One region of the Syntrophobotulus glycolicus DSM 8271 genome, then DNA from elsewhere that is predicted to be linked to it. Evidence: a T-box and tRNA genes for the amino acid it is inferred to sense, from the RefSeq annotation. Region 1 holds a T-box; the other holds one or more tRNA genes.
The links. A T-box is a leader RNA that pairs with one kind of tRNA and senses whether it is charged. The one in region 1 lies ahead of thrS (threonine--tRNA ligase), so its partner is inferred to be a tRNA-Thr.

Region 1 (11,882 bases):
TCCCGCCGCTCTTAAACGGTTTTGCATCCATACCGGGGAAGGTTCAATACAAACATCTTCTACCAATAAGGCAGAGTAGCGCCAGGAAAGCTCCGGATTCTCAATCAATATCTGAGGGCTTTCAGCCGGTTCCCAGGAAGGGCCCTGCAGATCAGCCCAAACAGGCAGTTTGGGCTTTTGACGGACGAGTGTCCCCAGTTCCCTGGCCACATTGACCATCGCCAGACAATCCGGACGATTAGGATACAGTTCCAGCTCGATCACCCAATCATTTAAGCCCAGGTATTCTCCTATATCCATACCGAGCGGCGGTTTTCCAGGCAGGATGAGAATCCCGCCCTTGCTCCGCTCTGTACCCGCGGAAGAATCTATCCCCAGTTCCTTTTCGGAGCAAAGCATTCCGAATGACTCCACTCCTCTTAATTTGGCAGGCTTGATTTTAAGCCCCTCCGGCAACCGGGCCCCGCAAAGGGCTACGGGAATCCTGTCATCCAGCCGGATATTATCCGCTCCGGTGACAATCACCAGTTCTTCTTCCCCAACATTTACTTTGCATATCTGCAGTTTCTCAGCATTGGGGTGTTTTTGAAGCCCGGTTATTTCCCCAATAACCACCTTCGAGAAACCTTTATTGAGATTTTCAATACGTTCTACCTCGATTCCGCCGCTGGTCAGAATCTGCGCAATTGTTTCAGCGCTGTCCTCTAAGTCAAGATATTGACGCAGCCAGTTCAGACTTACTTTCATGGTTCTCCTCCCGTCTTTAACAGTTTTCAGGTTTTCTAGAACTGTGCCAGAAAACGCAAATCATTATCGAAAAGAAGCCGCATATCTTCAATCCCGTATTTTAACATGGCAATTCTCTCTACACCCATCCCAAAGGCAAATCCGGTAACTTGAACTGAATCATATCCGCCCGCTTCCAAGACTTTAGGATGAACCATTCCCGCCCCAAGAATTTCAATCCAACCGGTTCCTTTACAAAGCTTGCACCCTTTGCCTCCGCACAGCATACAGGAAACATCCACCTCAGCACTGGGCTCCGTGAAAGGGAAAAAACTCGGTCTTAAGCGAATCTGCCTGTCTTCCCCAAACATTTGGCGGGAGAAAGTCAGTAATATCCCCTTCAGGTCGGACATCCGGACTCCCCTGTCCACAAGCAGCCCTTCGACTTGATGAAACATCGGTGAATGTGTGGCATCATCATCATTGCGGAAAACTTTACCCGGAGCAATGATTTTGACCGGAAGACCGGGACAAAGCTTTTCCATTGTTCTGATCTGAACAGGGGAGGTCTGCGTTCTTAACAAGATCTCTTCTGTAATGAAGAAAGTATCCTGCATATCACGGGCCGGATGGTCCTTCGGCAGGTTTAACGCTTCAAAGTTATAATAATCAGTTTCAATCTCCGGCCCCTCCGCAATCTGAAAGCCCATTCCGATAAAAATATCTTCAATTTCCTCAATCACTTTGGTCAGCGGATGCTGATGCCCTCTCGGCATCATTATTCCGGGAAGTGTAATATCCAAAAATTCTTCCTCAAGCCTCTTTAACAAGGCTTGCTCTTCCAGCTCTTTCATCTTTTCATCCCAAGCCTGTTCCAAACTCGCTCTGACTTCATTGATGATTTGGCCGACAAGCGGTCTTTCTTCAGAGCTTAAACTGCCCAGTTGTTTTAACAATGCCGTCAGGGAGCCTTTTTTTCCCATCACTTTGACTTTAAGCTCCTGCAACTCGTCCCTTGTCAAACCGCTCTGTATTAATGTCAATGATTCTTCTTTAATCTTTTTAATTTCTTCCCGCATACTTTTCATCCTTTCACTGAACGAAACAAAAATAAAAACTCCCATCCCAGCCAGGGACGAGAGTAATTTCCCGCGGTACCACCCTTATTCGGCAAAAGCCGCTCTTGAGGCCTTTTAACGGCAGGCCGCCGAACAATGCTCCCAAGTGTGAAATTCATCCTCTTGCGAGGAGGATTCCCGTCTGGCCGACTCTCAGTCATGGTCAACCTCCCTTAAAGACCGGTACTCCTTTTTTCCTGTTCATCGCATCTTTGACTTATTCTTTTTTTACTCTGAACATTGTAGATCAGAAACAATTCGGGAGAACCGGTGGCCTTAAAGGCTTTCCAGAACCATTCTTCTGTCGTCATCGTCAGACCCACCTTTCATGGCCGGTTCCAAATGCCGCTTCCTTTATCCAACTGCCTGCATTATATCATTTCATTTGGTGTTTTTCAAGAAATCGGCCTGCCGCCGGATCTCAAATAAAAGGATCCCTGCCGCTAAGGCTGCATTTAATGATTCCACATTATTTTGCATGGGGATCATGATCTTTTTGGGGGAGATTTCCGAAAATTCCGGAGCTACTCCATTGGCTTCACTTCCGATAACTAAAGCCAGAGGGAGGCTTTGATCCATTTTCTGACGATAAACAGACTGGCCCTCCAAGGCAGAAACAACCAGGTTTAAATGATTTTGGCGACAGAAAGCCCAAATGTCCGGCCTCTCTATTTCCTGGAGAATGCACATGGAAAAAACCGCTCCCATACTGCTGCGCAGGACTTTGGGATTATAATAATCCACTGTTCCTCGTGTCAGCACAACATTCTTCACCCCGGCAGCCAGAGAAGCGCGGAGGATCGTCCCCAAATTTCCCGGATCACGAATACCGTCAAGTATTAACAGTATGGTATCCGGCTCAATCTGAATATCGTCCCACGAGTATTCTTCCTGATTGATTAAGGCCAGAATCCCCTGCGGTTCTTCTGTGGCCGATATTCTTTTCATCACGTCCTCAGAAACCTCTTCAGCCGGAATCCTCAATTTTCCCGCCTCTAAAATCAGTTCTTCCAACTTTTCTCTTTCCCATGTACTTCCTTTGGCCGGACAATAGAATATCTTTTCTATCCTTTTGCTGCGCATTAATGCCTCACCAACAAATCTCCGCCCTTCAGCGAAAAATTGTTGGGATGTTTTTCTTCCTTTGGTTTGATGTAAGGATACAATATGTTTAACCTGTTCATTTCGCACCGAAGTGATCATCGGAATCCCCCCCGGATACGAGAAGAGTCCGATACTTGCATAAAGAAATCGAACTCTGTTCTTCGTATTTTAATTTTCCGCTATTGGATCAAAGCTTAGGCATTTGCCTGAACAGCAGGCCCTTCATTCAGCTTACCTTTGGCAAGATCACAAAGGCTGGTAAATGCCCCCGGATCATTGATTGCTAAATCAGCCAGCATCTTGCGGTTCACAAAGACTCCGGCCTGTTTAAGACCGTACATCAAACGGCTGTAGGAAATGTCATTCATACGGGAAGCCGCATTAATTCTGGCAATCCAAAGTCTGCGGAAATCGCGTCTCCTCTGTTTGCGGTGAATAAACGAATAGGCCATGGATTTGACAACCTGTTGTTTAGCCATCTTAAAGAGCTTGCTTTTTCTGCCTCTATATCCTCTGGCCAGTTTCAATATTTTTTTATGACGCTGATGCGCCCTTACGCCTCTTTTTACTCGGGCCATAGTTGAAGACCTCCTTGTGGTAATAATTCACTGTTCTTACAGATAAGCGATCATGCGCTCAATTCTTTTGGCATCAGTCTTATGCATAATTGTTGATTTGCGCAGATTACGCTTGCGTTTTGGCGACTTTTTCTCAAGAATATGTCTTTTATAGGCGTGGGCTCGCACAATTTTGCCTGTTCCGGTCTTTTTGAACCGTTTGGCAGCACCACGATGTGTTTTCATTTTTGGCATTGGAAAACCCCCTTCTCAATATTAGTCATGCTTTGTATTCGTGGGGGTCAGAATCATCACCATGTTTCGACCCTCAACTTTTGGTTCACGTTCAATTGTTGAATCCGTTCCCACAAATTCAGCCAGACGGATACAAAGAACCCGTCCCTGTTCCGGATGCATGATTTCTCTTCCCCGGAACATAATGGTTACTTTTACCTTATCCCCATCCTGTAAGAAACGCTGCGCATTGCGGGCCTTTGTCTCAAAATCATGCGTTTCGATATTCGGCCGTAATTTTACTTCTTTGATCTCAACAATTTTTTGTTTTTTGCGCGTTTCTTTATCTTTCTTCGCCTGCTCATATTTATATTTGCCATAATCCATCAGCTTACAAACCGGTGGCTTGGCTGTCGGCGCAATCTCAACCAGATCCAATTCCTTTTCCCCGGCAATTTGCATAGCCTCTTTGATTGATACTATCCCGAGCTGTTCGCCTTCTTCACTGACTAATCGAACATCCCGAGCCCGGATTTCATCATTAATCCGCAGATCCTTACTGATAAGAAATCACCCCCGAATTTAATTGCCAAATGCAAAAATAAAAAGACGGACTTCCACCCGTCTTCCTTACTACAATAATGAGCAAAAACCCACTTACCTCATAAAGCTGCCGCCATGAGGTGAGAAGCGGATGGCTTCTACTTGGCTTTAATAGTATACACAACTTCAGAGCTCTCTGTCAATCTATTTTGTCAATCTCTCTTTTTTCTTTCTATTTTCCTTGTTCTCTTCATTCTTTTGTTCTATCTATTCTTCCTGTTCCTGATCGTCGGCCTGCACAAGGGCATGCTGCGGCTTATAAAGCTTCCTGTTATTTAAGGTCCATATTTTTTCGGTAAATTCTCCCTCCTCCACTTGCTCAAGCGCTTTCTTCATATCGAACATCCTGGCATCAATAATATCCAGATAATGCAATATTTCGGCCTCTGGGATCATAGGCCTTTTCGGGCTCCCAAACTCCGGTTCATAATGATGGGCTAAAACCATATGCTCAAGAAGTGCCGCAGTCCTCGCATCAAGATTGGTATTCCGGGCGGCCTGATTTATCCTCTTGACACCTTGGATAATATGGCCTAAAAGCTGACCTTCCATGGTATAGTCGGATGCAATGCCTAAAGGATTGGCGTTTATTTCATCCAACTTGGCAATATCATGCAGGATAATACCGGCAAGGAGCAAATCCTTGTTCAAGAAATCATAAACTTCCAGCAATTTTTCCCCCGCCCTGAGCATAGTAAGAGTATGGTAGAGGAGACCGGATCTCACCGAATGATGGTTTTGCATGGCTGCCGGGAAAGTTAATATTCTCTCTCCTGATTCACAAATAATAAATTGAACAAGGTCCCTTATTCCGGTATGGCCTATCTTCATCGTGTACTCGTGAAGCTCTTTATACATGTCTTGAGGATCCCACGGCGCGATCGGCACAAAATCCCCAATATTCACACCATCCTGTTCATTTGCTGCCCGCATTTTTTCAACCTTGATTTGTTTTCTGCCCTGCCATTCAGCTACAATGCCTTTGACCTTAACCAGAGTATTCTTGACATACTCAAGTTCGTCCTCTTCCTTACAGTCCCACCACCGGGCACTGATTTCCCCGCTGGAATCACCAAATATCATATCCAGATATTTATTCCCGGCAGCTGTTGTTTTACTTTCTGCTTTCCGAATCAGGAAAAATGCCATAAAAGATTCCCCAACCTTATAGTCGCTCAGTTTTCTTTCCCACATACCTTTCCCCTCCCGATCTATTGTTTGGCACTTTCTGTTCATCTGCGTTTATCATGACTATGGGAATCTGCTTTGCCAATGCCAAAATCCATTGACCTGAGATCATCTGATCTTCTTCGTTTGAATCTCTTCAATAATCGTGGCCAGGAATTCCTCCCTGCTCATTTTTACAGTATTCTGTTCCCCATAACGCCGTACGGCCAAACTGCCTTCCTCAGCCTCCTGATCTCCCACCACCAGTGCAAAGGGGACCTTTTCCGTTTGGGCCTCACGAACCTTATAGCTGATTTTTTCCCGGCGTTCATCAATTTCCGTTCTGATGTCCATCTCTTTAAGCGTTTCAGCGACTTTAGCGGCATATTCACTGTGCTTGTCGCTGATCGGTAAAATTCTCACCTGAACCGGTGCGAGCCAGACCGGAAAAGCCCCCGCATAGTGCTCGGTCAGCAAGGCGATAAATCTCTCAATACTTCCATACACCACCCTGTGGATCATTACAGGACGGTGTTTTTCCCCGTCTTCCCCAATGTAATTGAGGTCAAATTTCTCCGGCATTTGGAAATCAAGCTGGATCGTACCGCATTGCCAGGTTCTGTCCAGACAATCCTTTAAGTGAAAATCGATTTTAGGTCCGTAAAAAGCGCCATCCCCGGGGTTAACCTTATAGCTCATATTTAAGGCTTCCAAAGCCTCAGTCAAAGCCCTTGTGGCCATTTCCCATTCCTCATCCGAACCCATGGAGTTTTCCGGTCTTGTCGAAACCTCCACATGATATTCAAACCCAAATACCTTATAGAAATCATCGACAAGATTAATGACCCTGATGATTTCATCCTTAATCTGTGATGGAAGCATAAAGATATGGGCATCATCCTGCGTAAAATTCCTTACCCTCAGCAGCCCATGCAGCGCGCCTGACAGCTCATGCCTGTGCACAAGGCCAAGCTCCCCGCACCTGATAGGCAGGTCTCGGTAACTGCGCAGTTTGGTTTTATACATAATCATCCCGCCCGGACAATTCATCGGCTTGACTGCAAAATCAACACCATCAATCTTCGTAAAGTACATATTCTCTTTATAATGATCCCAATGCCCTGATTGTTCCCATAATGCCCTGTTGAGAATGATCGGTGTTTTGATCTCCACATATCCCCTTTTAAAATGTTCCTTACGCCAAAAGTCTTCAAGCAAATTCCGGATAACCATTCCCTTAGGATGAAAGAAAGGGAACCCCGGGCCTTCATCATGAAGGCTGAAAAGGTCAAGTTCCATTCCCAATTTACGGTGATCACGTCTTTTCGCTTCTTCTAATTTAAACAAAAAATCATCCAGCTCGGTCTGCTTGGCAAAAGCCAGACCATAAATCCTCTGCAGCATTTTATTCTTTTCGCTGCCTCGCCAATAGGCTCCGGCAACACTCTGCAGTTTAAACGCTTTAATCGGTTTAGTAGAAGGAAGATGGGGCCCTGCGCAAAGATCCGCAAAATCCCCCTGAGCGTATACGGAAATCACAGCCTCCTCCGGCAGATCTCTGATTAATTCAACTTTATATTGTTCTCCTTTTTGTTCAAAAAAGCTTAATGCTTCCTGCCGGGCCAATTCCTGTCTTGTAAACTTCTGGCCCTCTTTGGCCAGCTTCTTCATTTTCTGTTCGATCTTCTCAAGATCTTCCGGGGTGAAGATATGCTCTGAATCAAAATCGTAGTAGAAGCCGTTGGCAATTGCCGGGCCGATGCCGAAATGCGTTCCGGGATAAAGCTCCTGAACAGCCTGGGCCAGTAAATGGGCACAGGAATGCCTCATGATTTCTAATCCTTCCTCACTGTCCATCGTAAGAATCTCCACTTCAGCATCCGTACTCAATATGCTTGAAAGATCTTTCGTTTCATTGTTGACCTTGGCCGCTACGGCAATTCTGCCCAAGCCCGGGGAAATAGAAACTGCCAGTTCACCAAGAGTTATCCCCTCCTGGAATTCTTTCTCCGAACCGTCTTTTAACCTTACTTTAATCACCGGTATCACTCCCAAATTTTTATTTTCTCTGAAATATAAAAAGCCCTCATCCCTTATGGGACGAGAGCTGCATTCCCGTGGTTCCACCCAAATAAAATGAAAAGCCAATTCTCTTGGACTCCATTTTTCTCCAGTCCCCCTTAACGCGGGGGCAACGGCCGTTCATACTCCTGCTGTTTCCGTCCGGCACTCCAGGGTGGTCTTCACCTGACAACAGGCAGAATGCTTACAGCCCCGGCATTCCTCTCTTTAACCTGCTTTGTAGGGTTACTGTCCCCTTCTTCGTATTAATCCGTCATCATTTCTTCTTTTTAGCTTATCTTAGTTTTTTTCCCTTGTCAATTACGGAACCTGTTATTTCAATTAATTATTCTTGACATAATGAACAGCCCGTGCAATAGCTCACTTTACCTTTAAAAACCTCTTTCAAAAGCAAAAGGAAATTCGGATCTCCCTTCTGGTCCAGGTTACCGGAGTGTATGATCACTCTTTCAGGCGCATATTTGAGAATAATGCTGATCACCAGATCCCCGTAATTCTCATCAAAATGATCTTCCTTTATCCGTTTCCCTTTTTGATCACAGATGAGAATCAGCTTTTCTTTCATCACAAGGTCCAGTGTCTTCACTTTTTGATCCTGAGCATCCATGAATCTCTCTAAAATTTGAATAAAAATCTCATCTTCCCGCTGTTGCTCATAATCATTCACGGCTTTGGAAAGGGCCTGTCTGTACTGAGCTTTATATTCATGGGCCCGGAAACACATAAACCCGTCCAGATCCAGATAAGTGTTGTTTTGGAAATATTCCAGAAAAGACCTGGTCAAGACATCTCTTTTTTTGCTCCCTGAAGAGCTGAGCCTTTCTATGATTTTCTCTGTCTCTCCTTGAGCAATACCATATTCCGTACACAACAATTTCCTGGAATCATTTTTTTCCCAAATCCTGATGACATTATCCGCAAGGGCCCTGGCCAAATAATATAAATAGATCAAAACAGCGGTCCTGCCCTGCCCCTCCTCTTTAAGACGGGGAAACTCGCAGCACACCTTATAATTCCGGCCGCGTGATAATTCCAATAGATTCAGCGGAATCCGGTCTTTGTCCCGCAGATTTGTCAAGGCTGTCATTAACCCCTCTTGAAAACCGGAAGTCGCTAATTCAATAGTCAAATATTCCATGTCATCCCTCCAGAAAAATATATGCGGCTTTATTACCTAATATTTCCGTAAGGGAGACCTCTTATTCCAATTTAATCTTCACTATATCAGCTTTTGAGAAGATTATTCTTTTTTCATGGCCTTCCTCCAAACCCAGCCAATCATCACGAGGGACAGCAATATTATCCCCAGCTGCACATATAGCGTAACATAAATAAAATCAGAAATCTGAGCCGCATTGTATTCTCCCGCGATAAAGGCATAGATCTGTCCTTTTTCATCCTGAAGTGATACGTAAGAAGAAATAACGGTACCCCTGTCGCCTCGGGTCAGTTCCGGCTCGATCCTGACTCCGCGAATGGCTTTTTCCCAAGTTACCGGAGCACTGATTTCCTCTTGTCCCAACTGGCTGTGCAGCGGATCGGAAACCGGTCTGCTGTCTGCAATATGATACCATTTGCTATCTGCAGTTCTGGCTGCAATATAAAGGCCGGCCAGACCGTAATCCGCAGCGGATTGGCCAAGCTGCTGACTCAATAAGCCATAATAAGAGTTGTCTTCTGCTCTGGTCTGAATCAGGTCCTTAAGCTGATTTGTTTCAATAAGGGGAGCCAGTTTCACCAAGGCATTATTGACCTGCTGCACAGCGATTTTGACCGCCAATTGCTCTTCCCGGAAACTGCTAAGGCCACAGATGATAAAAAAGCAAAATACAAGAATAATAAAAGTAGTATAAATCGGCTTCCTCTTTGAAAACATTTTTACCTCCGTCATTAACCTTTTAGTACTTATTATAGGGCCGGTCTCCATATAATAGTATAAACTATTGTCTATTTATTTTGCGGGGGAATAAAGTGATCCAGAAACAACACTTATCCGTGACCACCATCGCCTGTTCTTTAATCGGCACGGTCGTTGGTGCCGGATTCGCAACAGGGCAGGAAATCTTCAGATTTTTTACTGTCTTTGGTAAACCGGGATTGCTGGGCATCATCATGGCAACCATCTTCTTTGGCTACTTTTCCTGGTTAATCATGCATTTTTCCCAGCGGATCAAAGCGAAAAACCATTATGATCTCATTGCTTATATTATGGGGAGAAAATTAGGCCGTTTAATTGATGGACTTCTGACCATCAGCTTTATCTCCGTATTAATTGTTATGGCCGCCGGGGCCGGGGCCGTCTTCAACGATCTTTTTGGTCTGCCGCCTGTTGCAGGCAGTCTGGTCATGCTCTCTTTGACTTTTTTTACTGTGGTTTCCGGCCAAAATAATGTCATCAAAGCCATCAGCATAGTCGTTCCTTTCATGTTGGCGGCTGTATTGGGGGTATCGGTTTTTACTTTTGCCCTTAATTCTACAGGGATCTCCAATCTTTCATTAATACAGACCGGTTCCCTTGGCGCAACCAAAAGCTGGATTACTTCTTCCGTCCTTTATGTTTCCTATAATATCATTCTTGCTCTGGCCATCTTATCTTCTCTGGGTCGTTTATCCACTGATCAGAAGAAAAATGCCCTGGGCGCTACATTCGGCTGCCTTGGATTGGGAGCAGGAATCCTGGCGATCAATTTCGCCCTTGTTTGTACTTTCCCTCAAACTGCCGGCCACCAAGTCCCTATGCTCTATCTGGCTTCCCGAATTCATTTTCTGATCCCCTGGGGATATGGGATAATTATCTTGTTGGAGATCTATACTACCGCTGTCAGTATCTTGTATGGCTTCACTTTACGGCTTTCCACCGATAAAGCATCCCGAGTCGCCTATTCTTTCCTTGCCTGTGCCATCGCTGTCCTTCTGGCCCGCTATGGTTTTTCAGAATCTGTTGTGATCTATTATCCTCTTATCGGATGGGCCGGAATTGTCTTTCTGTTTTGTCTTGTCGGGAAGCATGTGAAAATCCTGTTTCAGAAAGATTCATGAGTAGAGACATGCTTCAAGTTTTTTTAGTTCAACGATCTTCACTTTATTTTTATCTAAGATAATCAATCCGTCATCCTGCATATTTATTAATTCCCTTGAAAGCGAAGGCCTGGGTATCCCAATTTTTTCAGCCCAGCTTACTTTTGAGTTTTCAAGGTTGATTTCTAATGTTTTCTGCCGTTTATACTCCTTTAAGAGATACCAGGTTAATTTCTGCCGGATAGTCTGCAAAGAAAGCAAGGTCACCTTTTGGTTGAGCAAAAAAATTTTTTGGGCAAATAAATGTAAAACTCCTTCCATCAAATCTCTGTTTAAAGCAAGCATTTTTAATATTTCTTCCTTAGAAACAAACAATACCTCCGATTTTTGGGAGGCAACAATGGTTGCCGGATAGCTGTTTCCCAGGAATAAAATGACCTCCCCGAAAACATCCCCTCTGCTTAACGTCTCCATGTTCACATTTTTCCCATTTGCTAATAATTTGTTTATCTCTACTCTTCCCTCGATGACAATACCGATTTTGGTACAGGGATCACCTTCGATAGCCAGAACATCATTTTTCTGATAGTGAGCCAATTGAAATGTCATCTCTTTGGTCATCTCTTTCATCTGCTGAATACTTAATTTCTGAAATAAAGGACAGAAAGTTAATGCAGCAAGGATTCTCTCCACAATCATACCCTCCGGTCAATTCATGATCAAAGCAGGGATAAGCCTTTGTCAAACCTTTTTATATGATCATTGTAACATAGGTTACCGCCTTACGATCTTCCAGACATTACGATAGATCTAGAAAAAATATTCTAAAGGAGGTCACTCTATGTCAATGTTTTGTTATCAATGTCAAGAAACAGCCGGTAATCATGGTTGCTCCAAAGCGGGGGTATGTGGTAAAACCTCTGATGTCTCCAATTTACAGGATCTGTTGATTTTTGTGACAAAGGGTTTATCTTATTATGCTCTTCAGGCCAAAAAAAATGGGATTGTCCCTGCCGATGCGGATAAATACATTATTGACAGTCTTTTTACGACAGTAACAAATGTAAATTTCGATCATGCTGTGATTGAGGCTAAAATTAAAGAGGGTCTAACCTTGCGTGGTCAACTCAAGCAAGCTCTTGCCGATTCTCATATTCGTTTGGAAAATATCCCCGCAGCCGCTGAGTGGACCGCCGGCAGCAGTGAAGAATTTGCTGCCAAAGCCGCTGACGTTGGTATTCTTGCCACAGAAAACGAAGATATCCGTTCCTTG
Region 2 (11,882 bases), 210 kb from region 1:
GCTCATAAAGAAAAGTCCATTGGACAAAGATGATCTGTGTCTGTTTTTTAACGAATCAATGGTTAAAATCATTCAGAATATTGAAGCCAGAAACGGAAGATTAAAAGCTTTTGATCTTAGCTTTAATTTTGAAAAATCAAGGTTTACCCTGACAGAGAAGGACATAAGAGCATATAGAACAAGATATAAAGATTAAAGTAACCAGTTTCCTACTCAATCACGAATATCCGGCATCCGAAAAAGTTATTTGCTGCCTGCGCTTAGAAAGAGTGTAGGTTTTTTGTTGCGAGGATCAGTCGTCAAAATGAATTGAGATCTGATGAGATCAAGATTATAGTTTGCATAATTTGCCAAAAATTAGGTCTCCTGTATTTCTCAGGAGACTTTTTAGAATTTCTGACGGCGATAATAAAATAAGATCTTTTTTCTGCTTCAACTATAGCTTTCAATAGATGCTTGCACCGCAAATACCGTACATGATTTTCATTTCTTACATATGATCTTGAAAAAAAATTAATACCCCCATCCGGGACCATAATTGCCTGGACCATACCCGCCCGGACCGAAGCCCCCAGGACCAAAACCTCCGCCCCAGCCGCCCCAGCCACAGGCAAAGAAGAAAAAGATGATGATAATGATGATCCACCACCACCAGCCTCCGCCCCAGCCCCAGTCACCAAATCCGTCGTAGTAGCCGGTTCCGCCGAAACCTCCGAAATTACCTCCCGCTCCACCGAAGAGAGCCATGACATATCCTCCTTTCGATTAAAAGGTGATTAAAGCTATCATTATTTTATGAAAAAAATTGGGAAAAGTTTCCTCTGAATCATTAGGAAGTGACAGAACCTGCACAAAGGGTTAAGGTCACTTTTGTAGAACTCTATACATAAAGGAATGTATTTCAAATAAAAACCGTGAAGAAAGGGAAAGTTCAAAGCCGACGATATCACCGGATCGATGATTCCAGTTGACGGAGGTTATTCATGCAGCAAGGAATAACGGGAATCCGTTTTTAAGGCGAGAAGTAAATCTTTACGGATGATTAGGATTGCTACAGTTGGCTGTTAAAATTTTGAGAGGAATCAAAAATGAAGTCTTATTTAAAATATACGATTGCAGAAGAACATCAAGGCCTGACAGTTGAGGAGTACTTGAAAAAGGCGTTGCAGATCTCAGGCAGAAAGATTCAGAAATTAACCAGATTAACAGGGATACTCCTTAATGGAAAGAAAGTGTTCCTGCAGAAAAAGCTTCGAGCAGGGGACCTGCTCAGTGTTTTAAGCCTGCAGGACCGCTCTTACGGGGTTAATCCCGAAGCCGGAGCAATAGATATCCTCTACGAAGATGAATCCCTTATTGTTTTGAATAAACCCGCCGGTTTGCTGGTACATCCGGCAGGGATGACCACAAGCGGCACCCTGGCCAATTATCTTGCAGATTATTTTCGACAGCTTGGAGTGATTTGTACGATTCGGCCATTACACCGCCTGGATCGGGATACTTCGGGATGTCTTGTTTTTGCCAAGGGACCGGTTGTTCAGAGCAAAATGGAAGACCTGTTGGCAGCAGGAAAAATCAAACGTACTTATCTGGCGCTGGCGGAAGGGCTGATCATCCCTGCGGAAGGCACGATTAGCGCTCCTATTGCTTCAGATCCGGCAAAGCCCAACCGGCGCATGGTCAGTGAAAAAGGTTCTCAGGCAATCACACACTATCGTAAGCTGAAAACTTTTGGCCAAAACTCTCTTGTCGAACTGAATTTGGAGACCGGAAGGACCCATCAGATCAGGGTCCATTTAGCCTATCTTGGTCATCCGATCCTCGGGGACAGGATGTACGGAAGAAAGTCTCCCCTGATTTCAAGACAAGCCCTCCATGCGGTAAAGATAAGCTTTCAGCATCCTGTTAAAGAGACGGAAATTTGTCTTGAGGCAAAACTGCCCGGGGATTTTTTAAAGTGTCTGGAAATGAGTTAACGCTTATCGTTATTTTATCAGCCCCAGCAGGTACCCGTAACCCTCCCGTTCCATGTCCTTTTTGGGAACAAACCGCAAAGAGGCGCTGTTGATGCAATAGCGCAGACCACCGGATTCCCTTGGGCCGTCCTGAAACAGATGTCCGAGATGGGCGTCCCCCACACGGCTGCGAACCTCAGTTCTTATCATGCCATGGGAACGGTCCGGCTTTTCACGAATGACATTAGGATCAATCGGAGCGGAAAAGCTTGGCCATCCGCAGCCGGACTGAAATTTATCCGACGAAACAAAAAGTGGTTCGCCTGTGGTAATATCGACATATATGCCGGGTTCAAAATGATCGAAGTATTCATTGCGAAACGGCGATTCAGTGGCACTGTTTTGCGTCACCTCATATTGAGTTTTGGTCAGGGACTGATGCAAAAGTTCGGTATCCGAAAGATAATAGCTGGCAGGGTTTACCATCGCCTGAGCGGCTTTTCTGAACTTATCGGGTGCAATATGGCAGTACCCGCCCGGATTTTTATCGAGGTATTTTTGATGGTATTCTTCCGCGGGGTAAAAGTTGTCCAAAGGTTTTACCTCGATAGCAAGGGGAGTATCGTATCGTTTCTGCAGCTTTAGAATTGAGCGTTCGATCAGCGGACGGTCTTGTTCATCCACATAATAAATCCCGGTTCGGTATTGGACGCCCCGATCTCCACCCTGCCGGTTTACCGAGGTTGGGTCAACCGCCTCAAAATAGAGTTCCAAAAGAAATTCAAGCGGTAAAATTTCGGGATCATAATGCACATAAACTGTCTCTGCATGGCCGGTATGATCATGACAGACCTCTTCATAAGAAGGGTGTTCGGTATGCCCGTTTGCATAGCCCGTCTGTGTAGAAATGACACCGCGAACAGACGCAAGATATTTCTCCATCCCCCAAAAGCAGCCGCCGGCGAGATAAAGATCAGACATGCTTATTCCTCCCAATTCGCTGTTTTTACTATTCTATCATGTGCAATTTTGTAACAGGTATCCCCGATTTTGCATGAAGGGAAAAAATCCTGCAATTCCTGAACATCAATAATACGGTTATCCAAGAGGGATTCTTACGATAAATGTCGTACCGTCCTGTCCATTGCTTTCCGCGGAGATCCCCCCTCCATGGCTCTCGACAATAGTCTGGGCAATGGAAAGCCCCAGACCATAACCGCCCTGTTTGCGGATTCTGGAACTGTCGGCCCGGTAAAAACGTTTGAAAACATGTTCCAGATGTTCGATAGGGATAGGCTCCCCGGTATTGTTAACTGAGAGGAGAGCTTGATCCTTATCGTTTTTTAAGGTTAAAGTTACTTTGCCGTTCTGCCCCGCATATTTGCACGCGTTATCCAATAATATTGCTACCAGCTGTTTAAGCTGCCCGGCATCACCATTCAGGCTGATGTCCGGATCAATCTCGCTGCTGACCTCTATTCCTTGTTCATAAGCAATTGGCTCAAAGGGGAGCAGGCTGCTCCAAACGATATCGCTGAAATTAAGCTCGGTTTGCTGAACCGGCTTTTGAACTGCGTCCAGCTTGGCCAGGAAGAGTAAATCATCGACCAGTTTCTTCATGCGCGATGCTTCAGCCTGGGTATTTTCAACCCATTTGTATTGCTTTTCAATGGTGTCTTTGCGGTGAGAAAGCAAGATCCCTATATTAGCCAGAATCACGGTTAACGGAGTCCTGAGCTCGTGTGAGGCGTCGGCCACAAACCGCTTTTGTTGTTCCCAGGCTTTTTCCACGGGGCGCAAAGCCAGGTTGGCGAGAAAAATGCTGATTGCCCAAAAAGCGATCAGGCCTCCCGCCCCTCCTGCCAGAAGAATCATGATCTGATTTGTTAATTGCTCGATTTCTCTGCTCATGTCAGCAAAAGCAATTTTTTTTCCTTCCGCGGTATCCTTGATCAGAAACCTCAGCTGCTTGTTCAGCATCATTCCTTCCGTTTTGCCTGAAGCCAATGCTTTATCAGTGACTTCCTGAATCACATTGTCAGAAATAAGCACGTTTTCTTTTAAATTCGAAAGTACCTGTCCATCCCCATCCACTGTGACGCTGAAGACCGGGAGCATAGGAACTGGTTTGCGCGGTGGGCCGTCACCGATTTCCAGAACCGGACGTTCTGAGCCAGACTTGTTTTCAAGAGCCCTCTGCATAACTTGGTAACTCTCATTGCGCATCCGTTCATAGCCGGAAATACAGATGGAGGTAAAAATAATCAGCATGACTAAGCTGACTAAAGACATATTAATCAGCACAAATTTCCTGCGCAGTTTTTTCATCATGGCTCTTCCGTCTCCAATCGATAGCCTACCTTGCGCACAGTGCTGATATTGACCTTCGAGCCCAGGTAGAAGAACTTCTTGCGCAAAAAGGAAATGTATGCTTCGACATTATTGTCCTCTGCATTGGACTCTATTCCCCAGACTTTAATGATTAAATCCTCTTTCAGGACAATGACTTTGGGATTGGACATCAGTATTTTTAAAACCTCGTACTCTTTATATCCCAGGCGCACTGACTTAGGGCCGCAGACAAGAGTATACGCAGCCAGATTTAAGGTCAGATCAGCAAAAGAAAGCTCTTCCAGGATAACTTCCCCATGCCTGCGGGACAGAGCCCGGATACGAGCCAGCAATTCTTCGGGAACAAAAGGTTTTGTCATATAATCGTCAGCGCCAAAATCCAATCCCATAATTTTATCGTTAACCTCGTCTCTGGCTGTCAGGAGAAGAATCGGCGTTGTGATTTTTGCTGTCCGCAGCTCATTAACGATCTCATAACCGTTTTTCTTAGGCAGCATAATATCCAGAACAATAACATCATATAAACCGCTCCTGGCATAGTCCAGACCTGCCGCCCCATCATGAACGGCATCAACAGAATATTTTTCCTGACGCATGATCTGGGTCAGCGCCTCAGCTAAACGGATTTCATCTTCGACGATTAATATACGCATACCGCACTTCCTCTCCGTCTAATCATCTGACAAGCTTATCATACCAGCTTTTTCTTTTTTATTGCAGCAGTTTTCTTCATTGCCCTAACTTTAGCATGGAAATCTGAAATTAGTCTGAAATGGTTTTTTCAGGCTAATTTCAGTGAGGGTCTGTATGATTGGAGTATGCCAGATGCGAAGGAGGAATTTATATGGCGCAAGCCAAGGAAGTTTTTCAAAGATATGAAAAAAAATACATGCTTAGTGCCCGCCAACAACAACTTTTAATGGAGAAGTTAGCCGGGTATATGAACGTGGATCAGTACGGCCTGCACACCATCAGCAATATTTATTATGACACCGATAATTATGAGCTGATCCGTACGTCCATCGAGAGGCCGATCTACAAAGAGAAGCTCCGTTTGCGGGCCTACGGCACCCCCGGAGAAGAGGATTTCGTATTCCTGGAGATCAAAAAGAAGTTCAAAGGGATTGTCTATAAAAGACGTGTACAGCTCAAGCTCAGAGAGGCCCGGTATTACCTTCAGGAAGGGGAACAGCCGGAAAATTCCGGTCAGATCCTGCGCGAGATTGACTGGGTTTGGAACAAATATCATCTGGTGCCAAAGGTTCTCATCGCGTATGACCGGTTAGCCCTTTTTGGCAAAGAAGACGAAAATCTGCGCATCACCTTTGATCAAAACATTCGTTTCCGTGAATCCGTATTGGATCTTTCCAAAGGACCGTGGGGTTATCCCCTTTTAGATCCTGAGCGCTTTTTGATGGAAATTAAAATTCCGGATGCCATGCCCTTATGGCTCAGCAAGCTCTTGAATGAGCAAAGGATCTTTCCTGCCTCATATTCAAAATATGGACAGTGCTACAAGGAATATTTGATTGACCGTCAATATAAGAAAGGAGGAGTGACTTGTGCTTGAGAGTATTCTTAGTACGTTTATTAATAGTTCAATCACGGTTGATCAACTGCTGATTTGTACCTTAGCTTCTATTGTCTTAGGATTAGGCGTTGCCGCCGTTTATATGTACCGTAACACTTACAGTAAAAATTTTGTCGTCACTTTGGCTTTGCTTCCCGCAATGGTTCAATTGGTGATTATGGTGGTCAATGGCAATCTGGGTGCGGGAGTCGCCGTTATGGGCGCCTTCAGCCTGGTTCGTTTCCGTTCGATCCCCGGCAGCGCCAAGGAAATTGGCAATATCTTTTTCGCTATGGCGGTCGGTCTGGCTACCGGTATGGGATATATCGCGATAGCCTTCCTCTTTCTGTTTATTGTCGGTGCAATGTCCCTTCTCCTGAATACGGTAAGATTCGGCGAGAATAAAAAGGCTGACAAGGAGCTGAAAATTACCATCCCCGAAAACCTGGAGTATGAGGGTATTTTCGATGATGTGTTTGCCAAGTATACGCAACAAGCCGAGCTGATTCGTGTGAAAACAACGAATATGGGCAGCTTGTATGAGCTTCATTATCGTATCGTATTGAACGGGACAGGCATCGAAAAAGGGTTCTTGGATGAGCTCCGCTGCCGCAATGGCAATCTGAACATTATATGCGGCCGTGTCCCTTCCGTCCATGAGGAGCTGTAAAGCATTATACAAGGTTTTAAAGAATTAAGGACAGATATGCGGTTAAAGGTATTCCGCAGTTTTCAATTACAATTTTCTTAAGGAGCGAAACAATATGGTCAAAAAACACAAACGATTTCTTCCCTTACTCATCGTGCCGGTACTTACCCTAAGCTTGATTGCCGGATGCGGTACGACAGATTCATCGGCGGATTCGTCCGGTTCTTCTGCTTCCGTAACAGATGTGTCGCCGATTTCAGTGACGTATTCAACAGAAGATACGGACAGCAGCTGGGATGCTTCAAACGCGACAAATATCACCTTAAACGGTGATTCAATAACAGTGAGCGGCTCCGGAGCCTCTTCATCAGGCAGTGTTCTGACCATCCAGAACTCCGGGACCTATGTCATCAGCGGCACAATTTCCGACGGGCAGGTTGTTGTCAGCGCCGGTGAAGAGGATATTGTGCGTATCGTGCTCAACGGCGCATCTGTTACTTCATCAGACAATGCCGCTATTTACGCCCGTCAGGCGAAGAAGGTGATTTTAACCTTAGCCGCAAGCGGCAATACCATTGAGGACGGTTCGGCCTACACCGGCACCTCTGATGATGAACCTAATGCGGCAATATTCAGTAAAGGTAATTTGACGATTAACGGGGCAGGCTCTCTGACAGTCAAAGGCAACCATAAAAACGGTATTGCCACAAAGGATGACCTGGTGATCACAGGGGGGGATATTACGGTTGATGCCGTTAACGACGGTCTGCGCGGCCGGGATTCGATTGCAATCAGCAGCGGGATCTTTAATATTACAGCCGGAGGGGATGCTCTTCAATCGAACAATGATGAGGATACCAGTAAGGGCTGGGTATCGATTGACGGCGGGTCATTTACGATAGCAGCCGGCAATGACGGCCTGCAGGCTGAAACGATACTTCAAGTGACAAACGGAAATATTGCGATGAAGACCGGCGGAGGCAGCGCAAATACCGTCACAAAAAATAAGGAACAGGCTCAGCCTGGCGGGAGCCGGCAAGACCCTGCTCAGGCTTCTGTAAGTACGACAGAGGAGGATTCTGCGTCGGCTAAGGGCCTTAAGGCAAAAACAGGCATCTTAATAACCGGGGGAGTATTCTCAATTGACTCTTCGGATGATTCGATCCACGCTAACGGCGCCGTCAAAATTCAAGACGGAGAGTTTGCGATTTCTTCCGGAGACGACGGAATTCATGCGGATTCCGCTCTGATGGTCAACGGCGGCACAATCAAGATCAGCAAAAGTTACGAAGGTCTGGAGAGCGCCAATATCACGGTAACCAACGGAACGATACACGTGAAGGCAAGTGACGACGGGCTCAATGCCGCCGGAGGTAACGATGGCTCATCTCAGAATGGCCGGCCGGGTCAAAACACGATTAGTACAGACAGTTCCTATTTTATTAAAATAGCCGGCGGTTATATCTCGATTGACTCCGGCGGAGACGGAATTGACTCTAATGGCGCTGTGTATATCAGTGGAGGAACCATACTTGTTAACGGCCCGACGAATGACGGGAATGGTCCTTTGGATTATGACGGCACGTGTGAGGTCTCAGGCGGAATACTGGCGATGGCCGGCAGCTCCGGTATGGCCCAGGCGCCGGGCAGCACCTCTGCCCAGAACTCTTTGCTGGTCAAATTCACCGCTAAGCAGGAAGCCGGGACTATGGTCACTCTGACGGACGACAGCGGAAATCCGATCATGGCGTTCGCTCCATCTAAAGCCTACCAGTCGATCGTGATCAGTTCTCCTGATATGATGCAGGGCAAAACGTATACCCTGTCCACAGGGGGGACCTCCAGTACACAGCTTGTTGATGGAATGTTAACCGGCGGCACCGTTTCCGGCAGCACCAAACTAACCGATATCACGATTTCCGGCAACGTAACCAGCATCGATGAAAACGGCTCTCCGGTTAGCAGCGGCATGGGCGGTCCGGGGCAGGGAGGCCAGCCCAGATAATATAGATTTGAAGGAAAGAGGCTGCAGCAAATTTTCGTTTTGCTGCAGCCTCTTTGTGTTTTCCTGTGGAGCCGATGGTCGGAATCGAACCGACGACCTGCTCATTACGAGTGAGCTGCTCTACCCCTGAGCCACATCGGCATAGTCTGATTTGGCAAGACCAAATCCGTCTTTTGACAAAAATAAATATACCACAAGACAAATGGTTTGTTAAGACCTAATAATCCGGATTTACAGCAATGAAGCAAAGATAGGGCAATAAAGGAGCGAATATCAATGAAAATCCGGTCATATAGAGAGGATAAAAAATTATCAAACAATTCACTCTAGTCAGAAAATATTGTATAATATCAATAAGCGGCTGAAAGGAGTTGATCCTGATGACGATGACAATATCCGGATTGGAAGAGCTTCTACAGCATGAAAAGATGGAAGAGATCCTGGGGATTGAAAATGATGGCTGCAAAGCTGAGATCAGGCGGCTTTCTGATTCAGAGGAGATCATTGATTATCATGGCAGGACCAGGCGAATCAAAATGCGCTACAAGTTAAACCCGGACCAAAGAAACGATCGGTTTTCTTTTCTTCAGGGCCCGGTCTTTGAAATTATGCATTTCTGTGTGAGTCCGCAAAATTTTGGTTACGGGACAAAGTTTATGTCCCATCTGATAAAGCATTTTCAGGAAGTGGGAATCAAAAGCATTGTCTTGCAGGCTACAAATTCTCGGGCGGCCAGGTTTTGGGGCAGATTGGGATTTTTGCCTCACCCGTTGGCCAGTGATGAAAAATTACTGATGTACCGGGTCAGCGATTCTGATCAATTATTAATGACTAATTCCAGACCAGGCTTTTCTATTGACGCTCACGAGAGAAATCATGTTATGCATTAAAAATAAGGTTCAGCTGAAAAATAGAAACTCCCGCGTCCGGGAGTTTCTTTGGAGTAAATGCACACTGTCTAAAATGTATGTATTTACCATGATACTTTACCATGTCTGAAATATTCGGTCAACTCAAAAAAAGACGGAAAAGGTCTAGTTATTTGCAAAGTTGTCGTGCAGACTGTGTATTTGTCGAGTTTTTGTGGAATGTTCATAAAATTTTGGCTTAATCGTTTTTTTCAGAAAGCTTTGAGAGGATGTAAAAAAATTGGACTGTTCAAAAATAAAATGTATAATATAGGATGGGGAAAATATTTAGGCGTATTTCCTATTAACTGGAACGGCAGGACGTTTTTTCGACAAACCAGGTTGTGCTTAAATACTGTCCGTGTTATGAAAATGCGGAAGGTGATCATACCCATATCCAAAATGAGACCCATACCTTGATGACGTTTACCGGAGCGGTGAAGGTTTTATTTGGAGTTATTCCAGGATGTCCCCGTAAAGCAGTGGACATCAACAGGCCGTTTCTGGGAAGAATGTTATTCAGGTGATTTTTTCGTCCAGCGGTCACTGTCTCTTAAACGGTATTTTTCCATCATTCTGGCAAAAGCATCTTCCAGATCAATATTCATGGAGTTTGCCATGCAGATGATAATAAAGAGGATATCAGCCATTTCAAGGGCCAAATCTCCTTCCGGCTCGCTGGGTTTTTTCGGTTTTTGTCCATATTGATGATTGATCTCTCTGGCCAGTTCTCCGAGCTCTTCAGTCAAACGCAGCATCATGGAGGACGGAGACCAGTATCCTTCTTCAAATTGAGATATCCAATCATCAACTTGTTTTTGCCATTCTTTGATTTCCATTTGTCTGCTCCTCAGAGGTGTATCCTGATTGCAAATAATTTTAAGACAATCATAGCAGGAAGGCAAGGGGATTTTTCACTGGATGTAGAATCATATTTTATGTTTTGTGACGTACTATTGTAAATGAGGTGAGACCGTGACGGAATTTTTGAGCCAATTCAGTAATTTAGTCTGGCGTGATATCATTGACATCGCGCTTGTTGCGGTCATCTTATATCAAATCCTGATGTGGATTAAAGGGACGCGGGCTGTTCAGCTGGTCAAAGGATTGCTGGTCCTGCTTGCAGTTTCTTCTTTCTCCGAATATTTTAATTTTCAGACCATGACCTGGATGCTGGATAAAGTATGGACGATGTTGCTTGTTGCTCTGCCGGTGGTTTTTCAGCCGGAATTAAGACGCGCTTTGGAGCAGATCGGAAACGGCAGGTTTTTATCTATGCATCCGTCATCTGCCGGAACTGAAGAATTGAAAAAAATGGTTGAAGAATTGATCAAATGTATTCAGGTGCTTTCTCAAAATCAAATTGGTGCTCTTATTGTGCTTGAGAAAAAAACAGGAATTCAGGAGTTCGTTGAAACCGGAGTAAAGATAGACGGCGTTGTTTCTTCTGAATTTTTAATCAATATTTTTATCCCCAAATCCCCTTTGCATGACGGAGCAGTGATTTTGAGAAGCGACAGGGTTGCGGCAGCCGGATGTTTTTTGCCGCTGAGCCAGGACAACAGGCTGCAGAAAGATTTGGGGACCAGACACCGCGCCGGGTTAGGGATTTCTGAAGTGTCGGATGCTGTGGTCATCATCGTATCCGAAGAAACGGGGATTATTTCAACAGCCCAAAATGGAATGTTAAAGAGGTTCCATGATGAAAAAAGTTTGCGTGATTTGCTGAAAAATGAAATACTGGTGGAAAAAGCGGCAATATCATTTCCTGCGTTCCGAAGATTCGGAGGTGGCGGAGAATGAAGGATATTTTGCGGCGCAATCTTGGCTATAAGATGATATCGGTTTTGTGCGCCATATTATTCTGGGCATGGATCACCAACCTGAACAGCGGGTCCAGTTTTTTTGGCCAGCAAACCTACAATATGACTCCTAAAATGATTAATCAGCCTTCCGGTTTGGTTGTGATATCAAATATCCAGACGGTAACAGTTCGCCTGGCCCAAAACAATCCCGGAGTAAGCAGTAATGACCTGAGTGCTTATGTGGACCTTCAGGGCGCGGTTGCCGGAGAAAATACATTTGAGGTTAAAGTGAACGCTCCCGTAGGAGTTGTAATTGAGGATGTCAGTCCGCGCAATGTGGTATTGAATCTAGATGTGGTTAAAGATAAAACCTTATCCGTTGTAGTTCAGGTTACAGGGAAACCGGCGGCGGGGATGGCCAGCGGCCAGCCTATTGTTTCCCCTTCCGTGGTCAATGTCCGCGGAGCGGCCTCCGTTTTGGAAAAAATGAATAATGTGGTCGTGGAAGCAAGCGTTGAGGGAGCACGGGAAAGCTTGCGGATGTCCCGTCCGGTTACCTTTAAGGATTTGGAAAGCAAGGGGGTTTTTGCGGCCAATCTTGACCAGAATAGTTTAAAAATCCAACCGGAGACTGTGGA

Region 2: it encodes a tRNA-Thr, which carries the amino acid that the T-box ahead of thrS (threonine--tRNA ligase) is inferred to sense. The anticodon was not compared.

Annotation. Positions count from the first base shown of each region.
Region 1 covers NC_015172.1:258,357-270,238, reverse strand. The annotation lists gene pheT (phenylalanine--tRNA ligase subunit beta) at 1-747, opposite strand, end outside; gene pheS (phenylalanine--tRNA ligase subunit alpha) at 783-1,805, opposite strand; gene SGLY_RS18005 (hypothetical protein) at 2,018-2,155, opposite strand; gene SGLY_RS01325 (TrmH family RNA methyltransferase) at 2,226-3,047, opposite strand; gene rplT (50S ribosomal protein L20) at 3,143-3,526, opposite strand; gene rpmI (50S ribosomal protein L35) at 3,563-3,760, opposite strand; gene infC (translation initiation factor IF-3) at 3,782-4,303, opposite strand; gene SGLY_RS01305 (3'-5' exoribonuclease YhaM family protein) at 4,550-5,536, opposite strand; gene thrS (threonine--tRNA ligase) at 5,639-7,549, opposite strand; T-box leader at 7,603-7,841, opposite strand; gene ytxC (sporulation protein YtxC) at 7,917-8,729, opposite strand; gene SGLY_RS01290 (hypothetical protein) at 8,832-9,467, opposite strand; gene SGLY_RS01285 (YkvI family membrane protein) at 9,563-10,630, shown strand; gene SGLY_RS01280 (Crp/Fnr family transcriptional regulator) at 10,625-11,302, opposite strand; gene hcp (hydroxylamine reductase) at 11,451-11,882, shown strand, end outside.
Region 2 covers NC_015172.1:471,755-483,636, forward strand. The annotation lists gene SGLY_RS02450 (hypothetical protein) at 1-196, shown strand, start outside; gene SGLY_RS02455 (hypothetical protein) at 514-747, opposite strand; gene SGLY_RS02460 (RluA family pseudouridine synthase) at 1,089-1,976, shown strand; gene msrB (peptide-methionine (R)-S-oxide reductase MsrB) at 1,986-2,936, opposite strand; gene SGLY_RS02470 (sensor histidine kinase) at 3,054-4,286, opposite strand; gene SGLY_RS02475 (response regulator transcription factor) at 4,283-4,960, opposite strand; gene SGLY_RS02480 (polyphosphate polymerase domain-containing protein) at 5,152-5,877, shown strand; gene SGLY_RS02485 (DUF4956 domain-containing protein) at 5,870-6,547, shown strand; gene SGLY_RS02490 (carbohydrate-binding domain-containing protein) at 6,642-8,531, shown strand; tRNA gene SGLY_RS02495 (tRNA-Thr) at 8,598-8,672, opposite strand; gene SGLY_RS02500 (GNAT family N-acetyltransferase) at 8,912-9,421, shown strand; gene SGLY_RS02510 (nucleotide pyrophosphohydrolase) at 9,955-10,278, opposite strand; gene cdaA (diadenylate cyclase CdaA) at 10,415-11,242, shown strand; gene SGLY_RS02520 (CdaR family protein) at 11,239-11,882, shown strand, end outside.